DNA from 3 places in the Pseudoduganella sp. genome. Region 1 is predicted to be linked to each of the others. Evidence: predicted binding sites of a transcription regulator. Region 1 holds the regulator's gene; each other region holds the start of a gene.

Region 1 (7,743 bases):
TCTTCAGGTAGCATGGTTCGTCTCCGCTTTTAGTGCCACTTTAGCGGGCAAGCTGCGCCCCGTCACCAGTACCGCTTGACCTAAGTCAAGTTTGCCGGATTTATTCTGATTGGCATGTATTTGGCCCCTTGCCGCCAGTGACGCTACAATCATAGGATGACAGGATTTAACAATCACCAGGACCCGGCTTTGACTCAATCAACGATTGCGGAACGCAGCCTGCAGTGGCTGCTGGCATCAGCCACCGATGCCATGCTGATCATCGACAAGGACGGCGTGCTGCTGCTGGTGAACCCGGCGCTGGAAACCCTGTTTGGCTATGGCCCCGGCGAATTGCAGGGCAAGACGCTGGAGAGCCTGATCCCGGAACGCTTCCGCCAGGGCCACGTCAGCCTGCGTGGCAGCTATTTTGAAAGCCCGCACCCGCGCGCCATGGGCGCCGGCTTCGAGCTGTTCGCCACCCGCAAGGACGGCACCGAATTCCCGGTCGAAGTCAGCCTGTCGCCGCTGCAGGACGAGGAAACGCAGCCGATGGTGATGGCCACCATCCACGACATCAGCGCCCGCAAACAGGCCGAACGCGCGCTGCAGGAAAGCGAAGCGCGCATGCGCGCCATCTTCGAAACGGCGGTGGACGCCATCATCACCATCGACGAGCATGGCATCATCGAGCGCGTGAATCCGGCGGCCGAACGCATGTTCGGCTACCCGGAAGCCGAAGTCCTGGGCCGCAATGTCTCGGTCCTGATGCCCAACCCGCACCGCGACGCGCACGACGGCTACCTGCACCACTACATCACCACCGGCGAAAAACGCATCATCGGCAAGGGGCGCGAAGTGCAGGGCCTGCGGCGCGACGGCAGCATATTCCCGATGGACCTGGCAGTCACCGAAATGTGGCTGGGCGGGCGCCGCATGTTCACCGGCCTGGTGCGCGACATTACCGAGCGCAAGGCGGCGGAAGAGAAGGCGCAGCAACTGCTGCAGGAGCTGACCAGCGCCAACGAGGAACTGACCAATTTCGCCTACGTCGTGTCGCACGACCTGAAGGCGCCGCTGCGCGGCATCGGTTCGCTGGCCGACTGGCTGGCGCACGACTACGCCGACAAGTTCAACGACGAAGGCAAGGAACATATGCGCCTGCTGATCAACCGCGTGCACCGCATGGGCGCGCTGATCGACGGCATCCTGCAGTATTCGCGCGTGGGGCGCATCAAGGAAGCGGTGGTGCCGGTCCGGCTGGACCAACTGGTGGCCGAGGTGGTGGACCTGCTGGCGGTGCCACCCCATATCCAGGTCAGCGTGATGCCCGGCATGCCGGTGGTTTCGGGCGAGCCGACCCGCATCCAGCAGCTGTTCCACAACCTGGTGTCGAACGCGATCAAGTATATGGACAAGCCGCAGGGCGAAATCGAAGTCGGCTGGCGCGACGATGGCAGCCAGTGGCGCTTCCACGTGCGCGACAACGGCCCCGGCATCGCGGAACGCCATTTTGAACGGATCTTCCAGCTGTTCCAGACGCTGGCGCCGCGCGACCGTGTGGAAAGCACCGGCGTCGGCCTGGCGTTGGTGAAGAAGATTGTGGAAATGTACCAGGGCAGGGTGTGGCTGGAGTCCGAACTGGGCCAGGGCACGACCTTCTACTTCACCCTGCCGAAGAAGAAAGAGAGCTGATGAACAACACGAGCAAGCCAATCCTGCTGGTCGAGGACGACCAGGTCGATGTGATGACCATCCTGCGCGCGCTGAAGGAAGTCCATGTCAGCAACCGCGTGGTGGCGATGGAAAACGGGGAAGCCGCGCTGGAGTACCTGCGCGAACCGGGCAGCGAGCAGCCCTGCATCATCCTGCTGGACCTGAATATGCCGATCATGAACGGCATCGAGTTCCTGCAGAACGTCAAGCAGGACCCGGTGCTGCGCCGCATACCCGTGATCGTGCTGACCACCTCCGAAGAGCAGCAGGACAAGATGCGCAGCTTCGACCTGGGCGTGGCCGGCTACATGACCAAGCCCGTGGATTACCGCCAGTTCGTGGAAGTGGTGCGCTCCATTAATCTGTACTGGACCATCAGCGAGCTGCCATGAGCCAGTTGCAGGCCAACCTGGTGCGCGTGCTGATAGTGGAAGACGATATCGTCGACCGCATCGCCTGCCGCCGCGCGTTTGCGCAGGCGCCCGGTTTCGAGTGCGAGCTGCTGGAAGCGGAAAGCGGCCAGGATGGCCTGGATATCGCCTTGCGCGAAAAGCCGGACTGCATCCTGCTCGATTACCACCTGCCGGACCTGACCGGCCTGGAGTTCCTGGCCCGCCTGGCGGCCGACCAGGGTGAAGCGCAGCCCACCATCCCGGTCATGATGCTGACCGGCGCCGACAGCGCCACCGTGGCGGCGGAAGCCATGCGCCGCGGCGCGCGCGACTACCTGGTGAAGGACAGCGACGGCCGCTACCTGGACTTCCTGGCCGGCGCCATCGACCGCCTGCTGCGCGAGCAGCGCCTGATCGAGGAAAAACTGCAGGCCGAACGCGTGCTGCGCCAATCGCAGAAGGAGCTGCGCGAGCTGGCGGCCTACCAGGAAAAGCTGAAGGAACATGAGCGCACCCGCATCGCGCAGGAGATCCACGACGAACTGGGCGGCCTGCTGACCGGCATCAAGGCTTACATTTCGGTGGCCATCGAGCGCGGCGGCGAGCAATCGGACCCGCTGCTGCAGGATGCCGCCAAGCTGGCGCAGGACGCCATCGAGACCGTGCGCCGCGTGATCACCGACCTGCGGCCCAGCGTGCTGGACCAACTGGGCATCTGGCCTGCGCTGGAATGGTATTCCGAACAGGTGGCCCAGCGCAGCGGCTTGCGCTGCAGCTGCCATATCACGCCCGACGCGGCGGCACTGGAGCTGGACGCCGAGCGCAGCACCATGCTGTTCCGCGTGGCGCAGGAGGCGCTGACCAATGTGGTGCGCCACGCCGAAGCCAGCGAGGCGCGCGTGCTGGTCGACCGGGATGGCGACAACGTCGTGCTGCGGGTGGAGGATGACGGCAAGGGCATCGAAAGCGCCGGCCTGTCCGACCGCGAATCGTGGGGCCTGTTCGGCATGCACGAACGCACGCGCCGCTTTGCCGGCGAACTGACAATCAGCGGCAAGGCCGGGCAGGGCACCACCCTGCAACTGCGCCTGCCATTGGAGGATAAGAATGGGTGACAAGATCACCGTACTGCTGGTCGATGACCACGCCATCGCGCGCAACGGCGTGCGCCTGATGCTGGGCACCGCGCCCGACATCAGCGTGGAAGGGGAAGCCGGCAACGCCGTGGAAGCGATGGCGCGGGTGGCGGAGCGCAGTTTCGACGTGGCGCTGGTCGATATCAAAATGCCGGGCAAGAACGGCCTGGACCTGCTGAAAACCCTGCGCAGCGAATGCCCGCGCATGGCGGTGCTGGTGCTGAGCACCTATTCGGAGGAGATTTACGCCGTGCGCGCGCTCAAGCTGGGCGCGTCCGGCTACCTGACCAAGGACGCCCCGACGCCAACCCTGGTGGAAGCGGTGCGCAAGGCGGCGGCCGGCGGCAAGCACGTGAGCCCGGCGTTACTTGAAAAACTGGCAACCCTGGTGGGCGGCGGCCCGAGCGGCGACCACGAGGAGCTGTCCAACCGCGAGCTGGAAGTGTTCAAGCTGATCGCCCAGGGCGAGCCGCTGGTGCAGATCGGGGAGAAACTGCACCTCAGTCCTAATACAGTGACAACATACCGTAGCCGCATCCTCGAGAAAATGGGCATGTCCAGCAATGCAGAGCTGACCCGCTATGCCCTGGAGCACGGACTCATCTGAACCGGGTGTAGGGGAACCACTACAGCAACTACACAGGAAGCTTGATACCGGGAAATGGTTCCGGGCGCGATACTGTCTCCATCGAAAACAAGGAGCAGCATCATGAGCCCGGTCATCCCAATCACCCCTGCAAACGCCACCAAGAATTGCGCACCAGTCGCACCCAAATGCTCGCTGTGCAGCTTTAACCGCCTGTGCCTGCCGCAGGGCCTGGCTGAGGATGACGTGGCCCGCCTGGACCAGATCATTGCGCGCCGCCGCCGCGTGGCCCGCGACGAACCGCTGTACCAGACTGGCGACAGCTTCCACAGCCTGTATGCGGTGCGCTTCGGCCATTTCAAGACCGTGCAGGTGAACCAGCGCGGCGAACAGACCATCGGCGGCTTCCACATGGCCGGCGACCTGCTGGGCATGGAAGCGATCGGCGCCGGCCAGCATTCCTGCAATGCGGTCGCCCTGGAAGACAGCGAGGTCTGTGAAATCCCGTTCAACCGCCTGCAGGAGCTGGTGATGCAGATTCCCGGCCTGCTGCAGCAGTTCCACCGCACCATGAGCCGCGAAATCCAGCGCGAACAGTCGGTGATGCTGTTCCTGAGCCATATGCGCGCCGAGCAGCGCCTGGCCCTGTTCCTGCTGAACCTGGCTGGCCGCTACGCCCAGCGCGGCTATTCGTCGACCAGCTTCCAGCTGCGCATGTCGCGTGAAGACATTGGCGGCTACCTGGGCCTGACGGTGGAAAGCGTGAGCCGCCAGCTGGCTCGCCTGCGCCAGGATGGCTCGATCGTGCTGCAGAACCGCGACCTGCGCATTCTCGACCGCGCCAAGCTCGAGGCGATGTCCTCCGGCGGCATGGCGCAAGAACTCGCGGTTGCATAATCCGCGCGTACAAGTTTCTCACCTGTAGGGGGTGTATGGGGCAGCTTCGGCTGCCCCCTTTTTATTCCAGGCGGCTGGCGGCGATTGCCAGGGCCAGGTCCATGGTGTTGATATGTGCTGCGAACCAGTCCGGCAGCGAATGCACGATCTGGCGTGCGCCGGCCTCGTCGCCCGCTGCCAGCAGGCAAAGCGCATGGTCGAGGGAGGCGAGCAGGCCGTCGTGGGCCGCGCGGTGGGTGGCGGCCAGCGGATACTGGATGGTCGCCATCAGCCGGTTCTCCTCCGCCAGGTCTTCGGCCAGTTCGGCCGCCAGCTGGTGGCAAGCGGCGTCGAAAGCGGGGCGCGCCAGGGATTGCATCGACTCCAGCAGGTCAAAGACGATGCGGTGCGACTGGTCCATCACGGGGATGCCGAGTGCCAGGTCGGGGCCGAAAACGATAGAATCCATGCACACCACCACTTTATGTAATGGAGCTATTGTGCTTGGCGGCAACATCGTCCGCCCATGACCCAGATCAAATTTGCCCTGCAACGGGCGCGCCCGTGCTACATGAAGCGGTCGAGGATCTTCTTGCTGTGCTTGTCGAGCGCGAACTGGTCGCGGATCAAGAAGTGGATGCCGTGGCTGTCGGAGACCAGTAGCGAGACGCTGCCAATGCGGCGGATATCTTCCTCCCCGCGCAGCACGAAGCTGGTCTCGCCGCGGTCGGTGGCCACGGTCCAGGTGGACGGACAGGCATAGCTGCCCACATCAATGATGCGGGTGATCTCGGGCATGAATTCGCGCCCGGCCAGCTCTTCCCGCACGATGTCGGCCATCTCCGGCGGCAGGTCGGAAATCCGATCCAGCCATGCCACTTCCTTGCCGTCGGTGTTCACCAGCGACAGGCCTTCTTCCGGGGCCTGGATGGGGAAGGCGCGCACCGGCGAGACGTTTTCGTGCCGCACGCCGTTGGCGTCGACCAGGTTCAGTTTGCCGAAGCTGTCGCGGCTCAGTTGGAAATCAATTGTCATCTTCGCGGCTCTTTGCTTTGTCATCCAGGTCGGTGTCGACGTTACGTGCTTGTGCCTGGTACAGGCGGTAATAGGCGCCTTCCTTGGCCATCAGCTCCTCGTGCGGGCCTTCTTCCACCACTTTGCCGCGGTCCATCACGACCAGGCGGTTGGCGCGCTGCAGGGTGGACAGGCGGTGCGCGATGGCGATCGTGGTGCGGCCGGCCACCAGGTTGTCGAGCGCTTTCTGGATTTCCTTTTCGGTTTCGGAGTCGACCGAGGCGGTGGCTTCGTCGAGGATCAGGATGCGCGGGTCGATCAGCAGGGCGCGTGCAATCGAGATGCGCTGGCGCTCTCCGCCGGACAGGCCCTGGCCGCGCTCGCCCACCATCGAGTCGTAGCCCTGCGGCAGGCGCAGGATGAAGTCGTGGGCGTGGGCGGCGCGCGCCGCTTTCATGATCTCTTCGCGCGTGGCGTTCGGCTTGCCGTAGGCGATGTTCTCGGCGATGGTGCCGAAGAACAGGAACGGCTCCTGCAGCACCAGGCCGATGTTGCGGCGGTAGTCGGAGACGGCGAAATTGCGGATGTCCTGGCCATCCAGCAGGATGGCGCCTTCGGCCACGTCGTAGAAGCGGCAGATCAGGTTGACGAGGGTGGATTTGCCGGAGCCGGAGTGGCCCACCAGGCCGATCATCTCGCCGGCCTTGATTTCCAGGTTGACGCCGCGGTTGACCGCGCGGTTACCGTAGCGGAAGCCGACTTCGCGCAGGGTGATGTCGCCTTTCACGTTTTCCAGTTTGGCCGGCTGGGCCGGGTCCGGCACGCTCGATACGTGGTCGAGGATGTCGAAGATGCGCTTGGCGGCGGAGGCCGATTTCTGCGTCACGGACACGATGCGGCTCATGGAGTCCAGGCGGCCGTAGAAACGGGTGGCGTAGGTGACGAAGGCGCTCAGCACGCCGACCGTGACGCTGTGCTTGGAAATCAGGTAGATGCCGAACACGTAGATCACCAGGATGCCCAGCTCGGTCAGGAAGGAGACGGTCGGCGAGAACAGCGACCATACCTTGTTCAGCTTGTCGTTGACGGCCAGGTTGTGCTTGTTGGCGGTGCGGAAGCGCTGCGCTTCGCGTGTTTCCTGCGCAAAGGCTTTCACCACGCGGATGCCGGGGATGGTGTCGGCCAGCACGTTGGTCACTTCGCCCCATACGCGGTCGATCTTCTCAAAGCCGGTGCGCAGGCGGTCGCGCACCAGGTGGATCATCCAGGCGATGAAGGGCAGCGGCAGCAGGGTGGTGACGGCCAGCCATGGGTCGATCGTGAACAGGATCACGCCGGTCATGATGATCATCAGGCAGTCGGAGGCGAAGTCCAGCAGGTGCAGCGAGAGGAAGACGCAGATGCGGTCGGATTCGGAGCCGATGCGCGACATCAGGTCGCCGGTGCGCTTGCCGCCGAAGTATTCAAGCGACATGCGCAGCAGGTGCTCATACGTGGTGGTGCGCAGGTCGGCGCCGATGCGTTCCGAGACCAGGGCCAGCACATAGGTTTTGCCCCAGCCGAAAATCCAGGCCAGGATGGCGGCGCCCACCAGGGCGCTCATATACAGCGCGACCAGCGAGGTATCGACCGGTTTGCCGTTCTGGTAAGGGATCAGCACGTTGTCGGTCAGCGGCATGATCACGTAGGGCGGGATCAGGTGCGCGCCGGTGGACAGCAGCATCAGCGTGAAGCCGAGCAGCAGCTGCCATTGGTAAGGCTTGGCAAAACGCCACAGACGGAACAGGGTCCAGGTGGAAGGCGGGGTGTGGACCACCTTGGTGCACACCGGGCATTCTTCCTGGTCCGCTTCCAGCGGAGCCTTGCAGGTGGGGCAGGCGTTCTGTTCGACCTGCTGTAGTGGTTTTCCTTCCACATGCGCTTCATGCAGGCGCGCGAAGTTTTCCTGCAGGCGGATAGCCAGCAGGTTCTGGCCCAGAGTGAAGCGCCATGCGGCCAGGCGCTGTTTGTCGTCCACCAGTTCGAGGTGGCCGACGCCGGCGTG
Region 2 (7,743 bases), on a different contig from region 1:
CGAGTTAGGGGGCACCTGCCTATTCTGCCCTTAATCGCGGCCTGCCGGGCAAAAAAATCGGGCCAGTGCTGCTTGGCGGCCACCATCATTCGCAAATTGCCAAGAAATACTGTCAATAAGATATTAGAATAGCCGTTCACCTTCATAGGAAAACGAGTCTTGACCGAATTGACCTTCAGCCTGGCCACGGCGCGCGCGCTGCACCTTGCGGCCCAGGGCCTGCTGCAGCCGCGCCGGCGCAAGGCGCAGAAGGCGGACGTGCTGGATGCCATCCGCTGCATGGGCGTGCTGCAGATCGACACCATCCACGTGGTGGCGCGCAGCCCCTACCTGGTGCTGTGGAGCCGCCTGGGCGACTATCCCCAGCCCTGGCTGGAGGAGCACCTGGCCGAAGGCGCGCTGTTTGAATACTGGGCGCACGAAGCCTGTTTCGTGCCGGTGGAGGATTACCGCCTGCTGCGCCACCGCATGGTCGATCCGGGCGCCATGGGCTGGAAGTATTCCGAGAAGTGGATGCGCGAGCGGCGCGCCGATGTCGAGCGCGTGCTGCAGCATATCCGCAGCAACGGGCCGGTGCGATCGGCCGATTTCGAGCGCACCGACGGCAAGGGCGGCGGCTGGTGGGAATGGAAGCCGGAAAAGCGCTCGCTCGAAGTGCTGTTTACCGCCGGCGAGCTGATGATCGCGCGCCGCCAGAATTTCCAGCGCGTGTACGACCTGGCCGAACGCGTGCTGCCGGGCTGGCACGACAGCCAGATGCCGGCCATGGAACAGACGCGGCGCGAGCTGGCGCTGAAAACCGTGCGCGCCCTGGGCCTGGCGCGCAGCGCCTGGGTGGCCGATTACTACCGCACCCGGCCGCCGCGTGCCGACCTGGCAGCGCTGGCGGACGAAGGGCAGCTGCTGCGCGCCCGCGTGCAGGGCTGGAAAGACCCGGTCTACATCCATCCCGACCTGGCGCAAGTGGCACAGGCCGCGGCCGACGGCGCCCTGGCGCCCACCATGACCACCATCCTGTCGCCGTTCGACCCGGTGGTGTGGGACCGCCGCCGCGCGCAGGAGCTGTTTGGCTTCGACTACCGCCTGGAGTGCTACACGCCGGCCGCCAAGCGCCGCTACGGCTATTTCACCCTGCCCATCCTGCGCCGCGGCGCGCTGGTGGGCCGCATCGACGCCAAGGCGCACCGCCGCGGCGGTATTTTTGAACTGAAGAACGTGGCGCTGGAGCCGGGCGTGCGCGTCACCGGGCGCTTCGTACGCGACGTGGCCGGCGCCATCGGCCGCCTGGCTGGCTGGCATGGCTGCCCGCAGGTGCAGGTGGCGGCCAGCGAACCGCCAGGCTTTGCCGCCACGCTGCAGGCTGGATTGGATCGAGCAGGAGCAGAACAATGATATTGCCAGGCGCACCCGCGCGCATCGTCGGCGCCGACGGCGCGCCCCAGCTGGGCCGCTTCGCCGGCGCCGCGCAAGCCTTCGACTGGCATTTGCTGGCCGGGGAGCATGCGCGCAGCGCCCTGTGGCGCCGCTTCCACCACAAGAAGTGGCACTATGTGGCACTGGTGTCGGAGCAGGTAATGGCCGCCGTCGCCATCGTCGACCTGGGCTGGACCAGCACCTGCTTCGCCTACGCCTTCGACCGCAACGACAGCGACATGATGGCCAATTTTTCGCAGGACGGCCTGCCGGGCCGGCTGTCGGTCGGTGTCGGCGACCATGCCGGCGCGCCCAGCTGGTTCCGCACCCGCAGCACGGAAATCAGCATCGAACCGCTGCCCGGCAACCGCTACCAGCTCAAGCTGCGCTGCCCGTACATGGAGATCGACGCCGAATTCGGCCCGCCCAGCGCGCCGCTGCTGCTGGCCACCGGCGCGGTGCAGGGCGGGGCGCTGCACGGCACGCAGAAGTCGCCCGGCATGCCCTTGAGCGGCGAGGTGCGCACCTTCCGCGACGCCTACTCCCTGGACGGCGGCGTGGCCAGCTTCGACTACTCGAACGGCCTGCTGGCGCGCGAAACCTCGTGGCGCTGGGCCTCGGCGCACAACCTGGAACTGGGCTTCAACCTGCAGTCGGGCTATTTCGGCGGCAACGAGAACGCGCTCTGGATCGACGGCGAAGTGCTGCCGCTGGCCCCGGCGCACTTCATCTACGAACCGAAGGACCCGATGCAGCGCTGGCACATCTTCACCGAGGACGACCAGCTGGAACTGTTCTTCACGCCGGACGGCGCGCGCAAGCAGGACCGCAATATGCTGGTGGCGGCCAGCCGCTACATCCAGCCGGTCGGCTATTTCAGCGGCTGGGTGCGGCGCGCGCCGGACGCGCCGAAACGCATCGTCACCCAGCTGCCCGGCGTGACGGAAGACCACTATTCGCGCTGGTAGCGGGCGCAGGGAAAGGGAAGCCGCATGAGCGTCAGGAATATGGACAGCCTGTTCGAGCCCGCTTCGGTGGCCATTGTCGGCGCCTCGCTGCGGCCGGACCGCATCGGCACCCAGGTCATGAATAATATGGCGGAAAGCGGCTTTGCCGGCGCCATCTGGCCGGTCAACCCCAAGTACGAGCAGCTGCGCGGCATTCCCTGCTACGCGCGCCTGTCGGCCTTGCCGCGCGCGCCGGACCTGGCCATCATCTGCACCCCGCCCGAGACCGTGGCGGAACTGATCGCCGAGCTGGGCGCGCGCGGCACGCGCGGCGCCATCATCCTGACCCCGGTCAGCGACGCCATCCGCCAGCAGGTGATGCGCGCCGCGCGCCCGCACCTGCTGCGCATCCTGGGGCCGGGCGGCATCGGCCTGCTGGCGCCGCTGGCCGGCCTGAATGCCAGCGCTGCCCACGCCGGCGCCAAGCCGGGCAAGACCGCTTTCATCGCGCAGTCGGCGGCCGTGATGACGGCGGTGCTGGACTGGGCGCGCCAGCACGGCATCGGTTTCTCGCGCGTGGTGTCGCTGGTGGAGGGCGGCGATATCGACCTGGGCGACATGCTCGACTACCTGGCCGCCGACGACGACACGGCCGCCGTCGTCATGCACATTGAATCGGTGACCTGCGCCCGCAAATTCATTTCGGCGGCGCGCCTGGCCGCGCGCAGCAAGCCGGTGGTGGTGCTGAAGGCCGGCCGCAGCGGCGACGACAAGGTGTACGACGCCGTGATCCGGCGCGCCGGCATGCTGCGCGTGTATTCCTCGGCCGACCTGTTCGACGCGGTGGAAACGGTGGCGCGCGCGCGGCCCACGCGCGGCACACGCCTGGCCATCATGAGCAACGGCAGCGGCACTGGCCAGCTGGCGGCGGACGCGCTGCAGTACGTGCACGGCAAGCTGGCGCAGTTCTCGCCCGAGACCGGCAAACGCCTGCGCAGCGAGCTGCCCGCCGGCCTGCCGCCGGTCAATCCGATCGACATCGGCGGCGAAGCCAGCGCCGAGCGCCACGTCGCCGTGGCCAGCGCCTTGCTGGCCGACCCTGACGCCGACGCGCTGCTGCTGGTGCACGCGCCGTCCTCGGCGGCGGCCAGCACCGGCGTGGCGCAGGCGCTGGCGCCGCTGCTGCGGCAAAGCGGGCGCAGCGTGCTGTCCTGCTGGCTGGGCGGCGATGCGGTGGCCGGCGCGCGCCAGGTCTTTGCCGACGCCGGCCTGCCGACCTACGACACGCCGGAAAAAGCGGTGCGCGCGTACAGCCAGGTGGTGCAGTACGCGCGCAACCAGGCCTTGCTGATCGAGGTGCCGGGCCAGGTGCCGGCCCATTCGGTGCCCGAGCGCCAGGCCGCGCGCCAGCTGGTGCAGGCGGCGCAGGCGCGCGGCGAAGCGGAACTGGCGCCGGCCGACCTGGCGGCCGTGCTGGCGGCCTACGGCTTGCCGCTGGCGCCCGCCAGCGCGCTGCCGCCGGACGTGCAGCAGCTGCGCATCGCCATGCAGGTCGACCCGGTGTTCGGTCCCGCCATCAGCGTCGGGCTGGGCGGCAGCGCCGGGCGCGTGGTGGACGACCGCGCGGTCGGCCTGCCGCCGCTGAACACGGTGCTGGCGCGCGACATGCTGCGCCGTACCGGCGTCGGCCGCGCCCTGGTCGCCGAGCGCGAGATCCTGTGCGGCGCCCTGGTCCACGTGGCCGAGCTGGTGGCCGACATCGGCGAAATCGCCGCGCTTGAAATCGACCCGCTTACGGTAGCCGACGGCCTGCTGCAGGTGCATGGCGCGCGCCTGGCGCTCGGTCCGCGCCGGCCGGAAAGCAGCATGGCGATCCGGCCCTATCCGCATGAGCTGGAGCAGGAAATCGAGTGGCAGGGCGCGCCGTTGCTACTGCGCCCGATCCGCCCGGAGGACGCGCCGGCCCATGTGCGCTTCTTCAGCCGCCTCGATCCGGACGACGTGCGCCTGCGCTTCTTCTCCGCCATGAAAGAGCTGCCGCCGGCCCAGCTGGCGCGCCTGACGCAGATCGACTACGACCGCGCCATGGCCTTTATCGCCACCCGCACCGGCGCCGATGGCCAGCCCGAAACGCTGGGCGTGGTGCGCGCCGTGGCCGACCCGGACAACCAAAAAGCAGAGTTCGCCATCATTGTGCGTTCCGATTTGAAAGGCAAAGGGCTGGGGAATATCCTGTTCCAGAAATTGCTTGACTATTTCCGCAGCCGCGGCACGCGTGAAATCACGGGCGAAGCCCTGTCCGAGAATAGCGGGATGCAACAACTGATGCGCAGATTCGGCGGAACCGTGACGCCGTCGCGGGAAGCTGGTATGGTAGATCTTCGCCTTGCGCTGCAATTGAAAACCTCCTAAATTGTGGAGGGCGCTGTGACGTTACATTGATGAATGTCAAAGCGTATCTGTCGGGCTAATTTACACTTGTACTTCCGTTTCCGCGTAGCGAACTTAGGGAGCAAGAATGTTAACGGCCACATATACATTAGTTGCGCTATCCGTTGAACAGGCTAACGTGCGCCTTAGCCTGCTGTCGTTTCAAAAATACGTGCAATCGACGCTGCTGCGCCAGCAGCGCTTGACCCTGTCCCAGCTCGAATATGCCTGCGAAACCCTGGAGCGCCTGTACCAGGCCTGCCACTGGCGCAAGATCGAGCTGTACCTGATTCCCGCGCTGCAAAATGCCACTGAGCAAGCCAACCAGCTGCTGGACGAACTGAGCCGGCTGAACCAGGCCGCGCTGGCCGTGATCCGCCGCCTGCAATCGGAGCTGGACCTGGCCAGCGAACACAGCGAGCGGCAGGTGGCCGACATCTGCGCCGCGATTGAAACGTTCTGCACGGTGCTCCTGCAGCGCCTGGAAAAAGAGGAGAAGGAACTGTTCTCCATCGCCCGCACCGCCATCGGCGGCGAAGCGTGGTTCGATATCGCGAATAAATTCCTGGCGCACGACGCCCAGGTGGTGGAAGCGCGCCGCTCGCCCGCTGCCGCCGACAAAGACAGGAAAGCCTTGTCCCAGGCCCGCCAGGTGCGCGCATCCCTGCGGAACGACGACGAGGCCGCAGTTCCTGTGCCGAAGCTGCGCTACCACCGGCGCATGCGTTCGGCCCATCGCGCCGCTGCGGACACGGCCTGACATGCCGTGGCTGCATTCGCCGCCCCGGTCGGGCGGCGCTGCGCTATGATGGTGGTTTTGATCCATTCATAGCACAACTATGTTTGAGTTCCTCTTCAAGCAGCAGGCCAGCCAGGCCAGCGTTGCCGGACAGTCGAGTGCCGGCGGATCGCAGGCACCGCTTGGCACCCCCGCAGAACGCCGCGCGGCGCAAGCCGCGCTGGCCCGCAACCTGGCGGGCGACGAGGCCGCTGCGGTCGAGCTCATCCTTAACAGCGAATTTGCCGATGTGCGCCTGGCGGCGGCCGAGCATGTGGTGTCGCAGGACGCGCTGGAAAAAGTCCAGCACGCCGTGCGTAATTCGGACCGGCGCGTTGCCAAGCTGGTGCAGGGGCGGCTGGACGCGATCCGCCACACCCAGGCCGAGCAGAAGCAGGCGGCCAATTGCATTGCCATGGCGCAGCGTCTGTTGGCGGACGAAAAGTTGACGCCCAACCAGGTCGCCGACCTGGACCGGCTATGGAAGGTGATCGACGCCGCGCCCGGCGCCGCTGCCGAGTTTGCCCATGTGCGGCAAGCACTGGGCGAACGCCTGGAGGCCCAGGTGGCCCTGCAGCGCGCCATGATCGATGCCCTGGCCACCTTGCGCCAGCAGCCCGACGCGGCCACGTTCGAGCGCCTGGCGGCCGAGCATGCCGCGCACCTGGCCGCGCCCGAGCACGCCTCGCTGCCGCGCCACCTGCTGCACGATTTCGAGGCCGCGCTGGCCGCCGGCCGCGCCGCGCAGGCCGCGAGCGCCGCAGCCGCCACCCCGGCCACTCCGGCCACTCCGGCCGCCCCGGCTGCCGCGGCGGCGGCCCCGGGCGCCCGCGCCAACGATGAAGGCGCCACAGCGTCCGCCACAAGCGCCGCTGCCGGACAGCCCAACGGCGCCGCCGGTGCGCCCGAGCTGCCGCCCGCCGCCAGCCATGACGGCGCCGACCCGCGTCCGCCGCGACCGCCCCGGGAAAAACACAAACCGACGCCGGCCGAACAGGAAGCCAACCGGCAGTTCATGGACCTGGTGGAGGCGATGGAAGCGGCCTTGGCGCAAGGCCAGCTGCACATTGCCGCCGAACACGACAAGACCCTGAAAGACAGCAAGACCGGCCGCCTGACGCCGGCCCAGGCCGAGCGACTGGCCCATGTACGCGCCGACCTGAAGCGCCTGGGCGACTGGGCGCGCTGGGGCGGCAATGTTTCGCGCGAAGAGCTGGTGCATGCCGTTGAGCAGCTGCCGGGCGAAGGCCTGGGCATGAGCGAACTGGCGAAGAAGGTCGGCAGCATGCGCGAACGCTGGAAGGCGCTGGACAGTATCTCCGGCGCCGCCCCCAAATCGCTGTGGGAGAAATTCGACGCCGCCTGCACCGCCGCCTACGCCCCGGCCGCCGCCCACTTCAAGCACCTGGCCGACGAGCGCCACGCCAACGCCGCCAAGGCGCAGCAGCTGGTGGACGAGGCCAATGCCCTGATTGAAAAAGACGCGGCGCAGCTGGAAGCGGCCGGCGGCGCCCAGGTGCACCGCGAGGAATCGGCCTCCGGCAACCTGCCGCACACGCACGACTGGCGCACCCTGGCCTCCAGCACGCAGCGCCTGCGCCAGGCCTGGAGCCGCCTTGGCACCATCGACCGCAAGGACAAGAAGCGCCTCGACGCGGCCTTCACCAAGGCCATGGACACCCTGATGGCGCCGCTCGACGCCCAGCGCAAGATCGAAGTGGCGCGGCGCGAGCAACTGATCGAGGAAGTGGGCAAGCTGAACCCGCTCGACCGCCACACCATTGACACCCTGCGCGGCCTGCAGGAATCGTGGCAGGGCCACGCGCGCGCCTTGCCGCTGGAGCGCAAGACCGAGCAAGTGCTGTGGCAGAAGTTCCGCGCCGCCTGCGACCAGGTGTTCGCCAAGCGCAAGGAGCACGCCCACGCCGCCGACCACGAGCGCAAGGCCCACCTGCACGCGCGCGAAGCCATCTGCGCCAGCCTGGAAGGCGCCCGGTTCGAAGGCGAGGACAAGGCCGTGCTGGCCGCTATCGGCAAGGCCTTGAAGGAAGCCGCCGCAGCCTGGCATGCCTCCGGCGTGGTGCCGCGCGCCAGCGAGCAGCGCATCGACCAGCGCTACCGCGCCGCGGTCGGCGCCCTGCAGGCGCAGGCGGACGCCATCCGCAAGCGCGCCGG
Region 3 (7,743 bases), on a different contig from region 1:
CTTTCCCGCACCCATGTCTGCCTCGAGTCGACGGGTATTTACAGCGAGCCAGTGGCGCTATTCTGGTTCGACCGGAACATCAAGGTTAGCTTGGTGAACCCCAATTGTATTAAGAGCTTCGGCAACAGTGAAAATTTGCGTAACAAGAACGATCAGATCGATGCGGGACTGATCGCTCGCTATTGCGCGGCCATGGCGCCGCCGTCGTGGCAAGCCCCTCCACGCGAGCAACGCCAGCTGCGCGCATGGAGCAACCGGCTAATCGCCCTGCAGGACATGCGCCAGCAGGAGATGAACCGGCTCGAGGTGCATGAGGTGGCAGAGCAACACGAAGTTATCAGCCATGTTCGTGACCATATCAAGTGGCTCGATGCGCAAATCGCGCAGATTGAAAGCGATATTGACGACCATATTGACCGGCATCCCGGCTTGAAACGGGATGCGGAACTCATCGAAAGTATCCCCGGCCTAGGGCGCACCACGGCAGCCAAAATACTGGGCCATATCGGCGATGTGCGCCGTTTTGAGAGCGCAAAGGCCTTTGCAGCCTTTATTGGTGTCACGCCGCGTCAGCGTCAATCAGGCAGCTCGGTACACGGCCGCACGATGATGTGTCGGATGGGAAACAGCCAATTGCGGGCCGCTCTATTCCTCCCCAGCCTAGTGGCGAAGCGCTGCAACCCGATTTTGCGAACGTTTGCTCATCGCTTGGAGGCAAACGGCCTCGCCAAGATGGCCGTCGCCGGTGCACTCATGCGCAAGCTTGCACACCAGGTCTATGGCGTGGTGAGGTCTGGCAAGCCCTTCGACCCAAACTTCCTAGAGAAAGGGCTTGCTATTCAAGACGGTATCTGACCCCGAATTTCATCACCAGAACTTCCACCAGCGCGGGGCCTTGAACGCCATCAGGGGGATGCTGGCCGGGTCCAGCAGCGATGGGCCGTTGTCGCCTTCCAGCTGGTAGCCGAACAGGTCTTCCAGCGCTGCTTCACCCAGGTCGAGCGGGTGGAAGGGCAAGGGGTAGGTGTCGGGCTCGTCGTCTGCGGGGTCGATGGCGGGAAATTTGCCGGCCCAGTAAGGCAGCTCGAACGCGCGCCGTTCGCCCAGGTCCTCGATCACGCCCCCATCCGGCGTCACGCTCAGTGAGCGCTGCCACTGGCCGTCTTTCCATATCGCGTAGGCGAACCAGTCCACCACGCTGTACATGATGTGCAGGTAGACCGTGCGTCCGCCTGCGTATTCCAGGAAGCGCGGATCGAGCTGGCTTGGGTTGTCGATCGCCAGTTCGCCGGCGGCCACGATGGACAGGCCGGGGAAGCACGCCAGCCGCACATCGCGCCCGTGCGGGCAGGCGCGGGCCAGCGTTTCGTCCTGCTGCGGCGTGTAGCGTTTGCCCGGGAACAGCTGCTCCAGCATGGCCTGGCTGGCCGCGCGGTCGAGCACCGGGCGGGCGCGCAGGATGGCAGCCGGTTCGCTTTCCGCATACATCAACATCCAGGTTTTCGCGCCCATGCTTTCCCCTTAGTCCACATTGAAAAAAGCATATCATGATAAAGGCTTGACGCGATTGCGACAGTTGTCACATACTATCGCCATTCGTCACATAAGCCGTCATGCCATGCCTATCCCATCCACTCCCGAACTCTGCGTACTGAAAGCACTCTGGCGCCAGGCGCCATTGAGCGCGCGCGAAATCCACGACGCGGTGGAGGAGGAACTGGGCTGGTCCTTTTCCTCCACCCGCAAGACCGTGGAGCGCATGATGGAAAAGCAGATGGTGGCGCAGCACGTGCGCCATGGCGTGCAAGTCTACGAAGCCCTGCTCGACAAGGTGGAGACGCTGGCCGCCTACGCCCACGATTTCGGCACCCGCATCATGGAGCTGGAGACGCCGCTGCCGGTCAACATGTTCGCCGGCAGCAAACTGGTGGATGCCAGCGAACTGGCGCAGCTGGAGCAAAAGCTGTCCGACTGGCCCGATGAGGAGGACGGCAAATGAGCGGGCTCGAACTCCTGACCATGCGCTTCCTGCTGGCCAGCCTGGGCTGCCTGGCTGCCGGCTTGAGCGTGTGGACCATCTGCGCCCTGCTGCGGCGCTGGCTGCCGGCGCTGGCCATGCAGCGCAGCCTGTGGCTGCTGGGCCAGTGCACCGTGCTGGCCATCTTCGTGCTGATGCTGCTGCCGCACAGCCAGCGCGTGCGCCTGATCCCGCCGCTGGAAGCTGCCACGCGCACCGTCACTGCCTACCTGCCGCCTGCCAGCGCGTCCACCCTGCCTGCCAGCATGGATGCGCCCGCCGCCGCCACGCCGGCATGGTCGCCGCGCGTCCTGCTGCTGCGCGCCGCCCAGGCCTGGCTCGGCATCTACCTGCTTGGCCTGGCCTGGTCCATCGCCCGCCTGTGGCGCGCGCAGCGCCTGCTGGACAGCCTGGCTTTGGGCGGCGCCCCGGCGCCTGCGCACGGCGGCGCTGCAACGCTGGAAGTGGATGCGCCGATTTCGCCCATGCTGCTTGGCCTGTTCAAACCGCGCCTGCTGCTGCCGCGCCACCTGCGCCAGTTCGACCCGCTGCAGCGGCAGATGATCGTGGAGCACGAGCTGACCCATTTGCGCCGGCACGACCTGCAATGGATGACGCTGGGCGTGCTGCTGCAAACCCTGTTGTGGTTCAACCCTTTCATGCGCCTGCTGCGCAACAGTCTGACCTGGGCCCAGGAACTGGGCTGCGACCGCGACGTGCTGCGCGGCCGTCCGGCGGCGCAGCGCAAGGCGTACGCTTCGGCCCTGGTGGCGCAGCTCAAGCTGCAGCACCTGGCGCCGCAGGGCGCGCTGGCCTTCGGCAGCATCGATGCCAACACCCTGGGCGAACGCGTGTCCCTGATCCGCAGCCCAGGCAACGCGCGCCGCGCCATGTGGGCGCGTGCCGCCACCGTGGCCGCGTTGGCCGCTATCGCCGGCGGCAATTTCGCGCTGCAGCCGGCGCTGGCGTGGAGCGTGTCCCCTTCCGCCCAGTCGATGGCGGCGCTGGACTGCACCACCTTCGTTGACGCCGCCAGCGGCCAGGCGCTGCTGCGCGAAGGCGATTGCGCCACCCGCATCACGCCCGCATCGACCTTCAACATCCCCGTCAGCCTGATGGGCTATGACAGCGGCTTCCTGCGCGACGAGCACACGCCCAAACTGCCCTACCGCGCCGAGTACAACACCTGGAACCCGGACTGGAAGCGCGACATGGGTCCGCGCGACTGGATCCGCTATTCCGCCGTCTGGTACGCGCAGCAGGTGACCGCGCAGCTTGGCCAGGCGCGCTTCGACCGCTACGTGCAGGGCTTCGGCTATGGCAACCGCGATACCAGCGGCGATGCGGACAAGGACAATGGGGTGACCTGGTCCTGGCTCGGCTCTTCGCTGCAGGTTTCGGCCGACGAGCAGACCGCCTTCCTGCGCAAACTGGTGCGCCATGAGCTGCCGGTTTCAGCGCGTGCGGTCGAGCAGACGGCAGCACTGCTGCGCCTGGACGACCTGCCGAACGGTTGGCGCGTATACGGCAAAACCGGCACCGGCGCCCCGGTCGGTGCCGACGGCAAGGACGACTACTCTCGTGCCTACGGCTGGTTCGTGGGCTGGGCCACCAACGGCAAGCGCACGATCGTGTTCGCCCGCCTGGCGCAGGACGAGAAGAAGGAAGAAGGCGCCGCCGGCCCGCGCACCAAGGAAGCCTTCCTGCGCCAGCTGCCGGCGCAACTCGCCAAACTCTAACCAAGGACTTCATCATGAATCGAAGAATTCTCGCCCTGCTGGCAGGGCTGGGCCTCCCTTTGCTCGCGCATTCGGCGGAACACTGCCTGGCCATGGCCGATGCCGCCACCGGCAAATGGCTGGTGCATGAAGGCGTATGCGGCAAACGTCTGCCGCCCATGTCCACTTTCAAGCTGCCGCTCGCGCTGATGGGCTATGACGCCGGCGTGCTGTGGGATGAGCAGGCGCCCGTTCTGCCCTTCAAGCAAGGCTACGTCGACTGGCGCCCGGTATGGCGCCAGCCGCACGGCCCCGCCACATGGATGAAGGAATCCGTGGTCTGGTACTCGCAGCAAATCACGCTGCAGCTGGGCGCCGAGCGCTTCGCCGCCTACACGCGCCGCTTCAATTACGGCAACGCCGACGTCAGCGGCGATCCGGGCAAGGACAACGGCCTGTCCGATTCCTGGCTCGGCTCCTCGCTGCGCATTTCGCCGGACGAGCAAGTGGCCTTCCTGCGCCGCGTGCTGGCGCGCGACCTGGGCCTGAAACCGCAGGCCTACGAGATGACGGCCGCCCTGGTGAAATGGCCGCAGCAAGTCGGCGGCTGGCAAGTCTACGGCAAGACCGGCAGCGGGCGCGAAGTTGGCTGGTATGTCGGCTGGCTGGAGCGCGATGGTCGCCGCCTTGTGTTTGCCCAGGCTGGCGGCGACAGCGGCATGGACCAGCGCGACGCCTTCCTGGCACGCCTGCCACGCCTGGCACCCTGAGCCGCCGGCCCCATACGCGGGGTCGCCTTCCCACTTGATCTATATCAAAAGTTTCGCAGTCGTTTTGATATGGCGCAGATCTTTCCAAATATTTGACCTGCGTCAATTCAATAACATGCATATGAAACATATGATTTAGCTGTCAAACGGCACAATCCCGTGCCGGACAAACCTGTGAGAAGAAAATGAAACCGACCTTGATGTCCAAAGCCATCGCAGCGCTGGTGATCGGCGCTGCCACCCTGGCGCCAGCTTACGCACAACACGGCCAGCACGGCGGCAACGGCAGCACCGCCGTCAAATACCGCCCGGACGTGACTTACACCCTGCGCACCGATATCGCAGACGGTAAGCTGGTATTCGTGAGCGACTCCGGCGAGACCAAGGGCAAGGCCAACCCGACCTTGCGCGTGCCGGTCGGCGCCGTGGTGCAGATCAACCTGGTCAACGGCGACGGCGCCATCCACGACATCTCCGTACCTGAATTCAAAACCAAATCGAACCAGCTGAAGGACAAGGGCGCATCCACCGCCATCGTCTTCAAGGCCGACAAAAAAGGCGAGTTCACCTATATCTGCACCCTGCCCGGCCACGTGGCGGCAGGCATGATCGGCAAGATCATCGTGGGCGACGTCGAAGCCAAGGCCAAGCCGCAGGGGGCCGACGTCTCGCAGAACCCGATGGCAGTCGGCACCCCGGTCGGCAAGCGCGGCCCGCAGACCGTCAACGTCAAGCTGGACACTACTGAAATCGTCGGCCAGCTGATGGACGGCACCACCTACAAATACTGGACCTTCAACAGCAAAGTGCCAGGCCCGTTCATCCGCGTGCGCGTGGGCGACACCGTCAACGTCGACATGTCCAACGCCAAAGACAGCGAAATGATCCACTCGGTGGACTTCCACGCCGTGACCGGCCCAGGCGGCGGCGCTGCGGTGACCCAGGCAGCTCCAGGCAGCACCAAGAGCTTCACCTTCAAGGCCATCAACCCCGGCCTGTACGTCTACCACTGCGCCACCCCGATGGTGGCCCAGCACATTTCCAACGGCATGTACGGCATGATCCTGGTGGAACCGGAAGGCGGCCTGCCGAAGGTGGACCGCGAGTTCTACGTGATGCAGGGCGAACTGTACACCGCGCAGAAGCACGGCACCCCTGGCGAAGCCGAATTCTCGCTCGACAAGCTGCTGGCCGAACAGCCTGAACACCTGATGTTCAACGGCACCCATGACGCGCTGACCAAGACCCACCGCATGGAAGCCAAGGTTGGCGAAACCGTGCGCATCTTCTTCGGCGTCGGCGGCCCTAACGCCACCTCCAGCTTCCACGTGATCGGCGAAGTGTTCGACCGCGTCTATAACCTGGGCGACCTGACCTCGCCACCGCTGCAGAACGTGCAGACCACCACCGTGGCTCCGGGCGGCGCAACGATGGTGGAGTTCAAGGTCGAAGTGCCGGGCCGCTTCATCCTGGTCGACCACGCGCTGTCGCGCATGGAAAAAGGCCTGGTTGGTTTGCTGCACGTGGTTGGCAAGGAAAATCCGGAAATCTTCCGCACCAACAGCAAGCCTGACGGCGATTCGGGCCACTAAGCAGGAAACAGCCCGACATAAGCGTAACCAGACAGGACCCCCAGCCGGGGGTCCTTTTGCCATTTCAGGAGAACCAATATGCCAAGCCCCAAAATCGACCCCCGCGAGTTCCTCAAGCGACTGCCCCTGTTCGCAGACCTGTCGCAAGAGGAGCTGTCGCTAGTGGCTGCCGGCACTACCGAGCATCACATTCCACGCGGTAGCGCAGTGTTCCAGCGTGGCGATCCGTGCATCGGATTCCACATGGTCATCTTCGGCCAGGTCAAACTCAGTTTCCTCTCAGCCCAGGGCAATGAAAAGATCGTCGAGATCATCGGCCCCGGCCACAGCTTCGGTGAAGCCTTGATGTTCATGGAAAAGCCCTACATCGTCACCGCCCACGCAGTCAGCGATTGCATGCTGCTGCACATTTCCAAGCACACCGTGTTCGCCGAGCTGCAGCGCAACCCGCAGTTCGCGCGCCGCATGCTGGCCGGCATGAGCCGCCGCCTGCATGGCTTGATTTCGGATGTGGAAGCCTACTCGCTGCGCTCAGGCAGCCAGCGCATCATCGGCTACCTGTTGAAGGATGATGATGCAGGCGATGGTTCGGAGATCACGCTGGCGGTCAGCAAAAAGCTGCTCGCCTCGCGTTTGAACCTGACGCCGGAGTACTTCTCGCGCGTGCTGCACGAGCTGGCCGACCAGGGCATGATTGCCGTGAACGGCCGCCAGATCAAGATTCTGGATGCGGCGCGCCTGCGAGCTTACGAAGGGTAAACGCCGCCAGCGCCAGGTCGAAACCCAGGCGCATGCAGGCCACCGCCAGCACCGCACCCGCGAGCTGGGCCAGCCAGCCGGGTGCGAAGGCGGCGCCCAGCAGCAACAGCACGCTGGCGGCGTGCCAGGCCAGCTGCACGCGCGGCTCGCTGTCCGGCATCAGCTGGCGCACGCCCGGCACGTCGCAACCGGCGTGCTGGCCGTGGTACCACAACAGGAACGGCACGATCTTGTACAGCATGCCGTTCACCGCCGACATGGCGAAGCCGGCGATAAACAGCACACCCAGAACCAGCGACCTGTCCCCGCCCTTCGGGCACAGGAATACCAGCACGCAGGCCAGCAGGGAGCCCAGCGACAGCCACCAGTACCAGGTCGACACATCGGCCGCGCGTTTGCGGCGCTTCAGCAGCAGTATGGTGTAGACGGCGAACAGCGCCAGGCAGACGGCCACCAGGCCGGCGCCGATCCATTGCCATGGCTGCTCCAGCAGGTAGCCGGCGGTCCACAGCGCCAATCCGGCCAGGCAAAGCGGCGGCAAGGCAAACGCCAGCGGGCGCGGGAACAATTGGGTGGACTGGAACATCGGCACCACCTGGAACACCACCGACACCACCAGCACGCCGACCCAGCCCACCAGGGCCCAGGCGGCATGCACATTGGTCCAGACGGTCGGCTGCAGGCGCAGCGCGCCCACCAGCACCGCCACCAGCGTCAGGCCGATGGCAACCGCGCAGCCCAGCGCCAGCACCGCCTGGCGCATGCCCGCCACCACCGGCAGCGCGGCCGGCGCCGAGCGCTGCGCCAGGGCGCGCGCCAGCACCGCCACCAGCAGCGCAAAGGCGCCCGCCAGCAGCATGCCGCCGGCGCGCAGGCAGAGCGGCCAG

The links. The regulator FNR, encoded in region 1, switches genes on or off when oxygen is low (the NO sensors DNR and NnrR bind a similar motif). The targets are predictions, from matches to a motif close to TTGATNNNNATCAA.
Region 2: a site for FNR is predicted at 4,799-4,812, ahead of ACE3TQ_RS19210 (hemerythrin domain-containing protein). Genes of this name have one in related genera too.
Region 3: a site for FNR is predicted at 4,540-4,553, ahead of nirK (copper-containing nitrite reductase). Genes of this name have one in related genera too.

What each region holds. Positions count from the first base shown of each region.
Region 1 is NZ_JAYSCO010000008.1:51,379-59,121, reverse strand. Features, by position in the region: gene ACE3TQ_RS05905 (TraR/DksA family transcriptional regulator) at 1-14, opposite strand, end outside; gene ACE3TQ_RS05900 (PAS domain S-box protein) at 190-1,674, shown strand; gene ACE3TQ_RS05895 (response regulator) at 1,674-2,087, shown strand; gene ACE3TQ_RS05890 (response regulator) at 2,084-3,202, shown strand; gene ACE3TQ_RS05885 (response regulator) at 3,195-3,830, shown strand; gene fnr (fumarate/nitrate reduction transcriptional regulator Fnr) at 3,933-4,706, shown strand; gene ACE3TQ_RS05875 (bacteriohemerythrin) at 4,768-5,154, opposite strand; gene ACE3TQ_RS05870 (DUF1854 domain-containing protein) at 5,253-5,720, opposite strand; gene ACE3TQ_RS05865 (ABC transporter ATP-binding protein) at 5,710-7,743, opposite strand, start outside.
Region 2 is NZ_JAYSCO010000046.1:15,085-22,827, forward strand. Features, by position in the region: gene ACE3TQ_RS19195 (winged helix-turn-helix domain-containing protein) at 160-1,392, shown strand; gene ACE3TQ_RS19200 (DUF2804 domain-containing protein) at 1,389-2,381, shown strand; gene ACE3TQ_RS19205 (bifunctional acetate--CoA ligase family protein/GNAT family N-acetyltransferase) at 2,406-4,772, shown strand; gene ACE3TQ_RS19210 (hemerythrin domain-containing protein) at 4,963-5,550, shown strand; gene ACE3TQ_RS19215 (DUF349 domain-containing protein) at 5,630-7,743, shown strand, end outside.
Region 3 is NZ_JAYSCO010000070.1:423-8,165, forward strand. Features, by position in the region: gene ACE3TQ_RS23320 (IS110 family transposase) at 1-855, shown strand, start outside; gene ACE3TQ_RS23325 (hypothetical protein) at 868-1,512, opposite strand; gene ACE3TQ_RS23330 (BlaI/MecI/CopY family transcriptional regulator) at 1,619-1,999, shown strand; partial or broken gene ACE3TQ_RS23335 (M56 family metallopeptidase) at 2,020-2,865, shown strand; gene blaOXA (class D beta-lactamase) at 3,013-3,756, shown strand; gene blaOXA (class D beta-lactamase) at 3,771-4,505, shown strand; gene nirK (copper-containing nitrite reductase) at 4,691-6,097, shown strand; gene ACE3TQ_RS23355 (Crp/Fnr family transcriptional regulator) at 6,176-6,856, shown strand; gene ACE3TQ_RS23360 (hypothetical protein) at 6,813-7,743, opposite strand, start outside.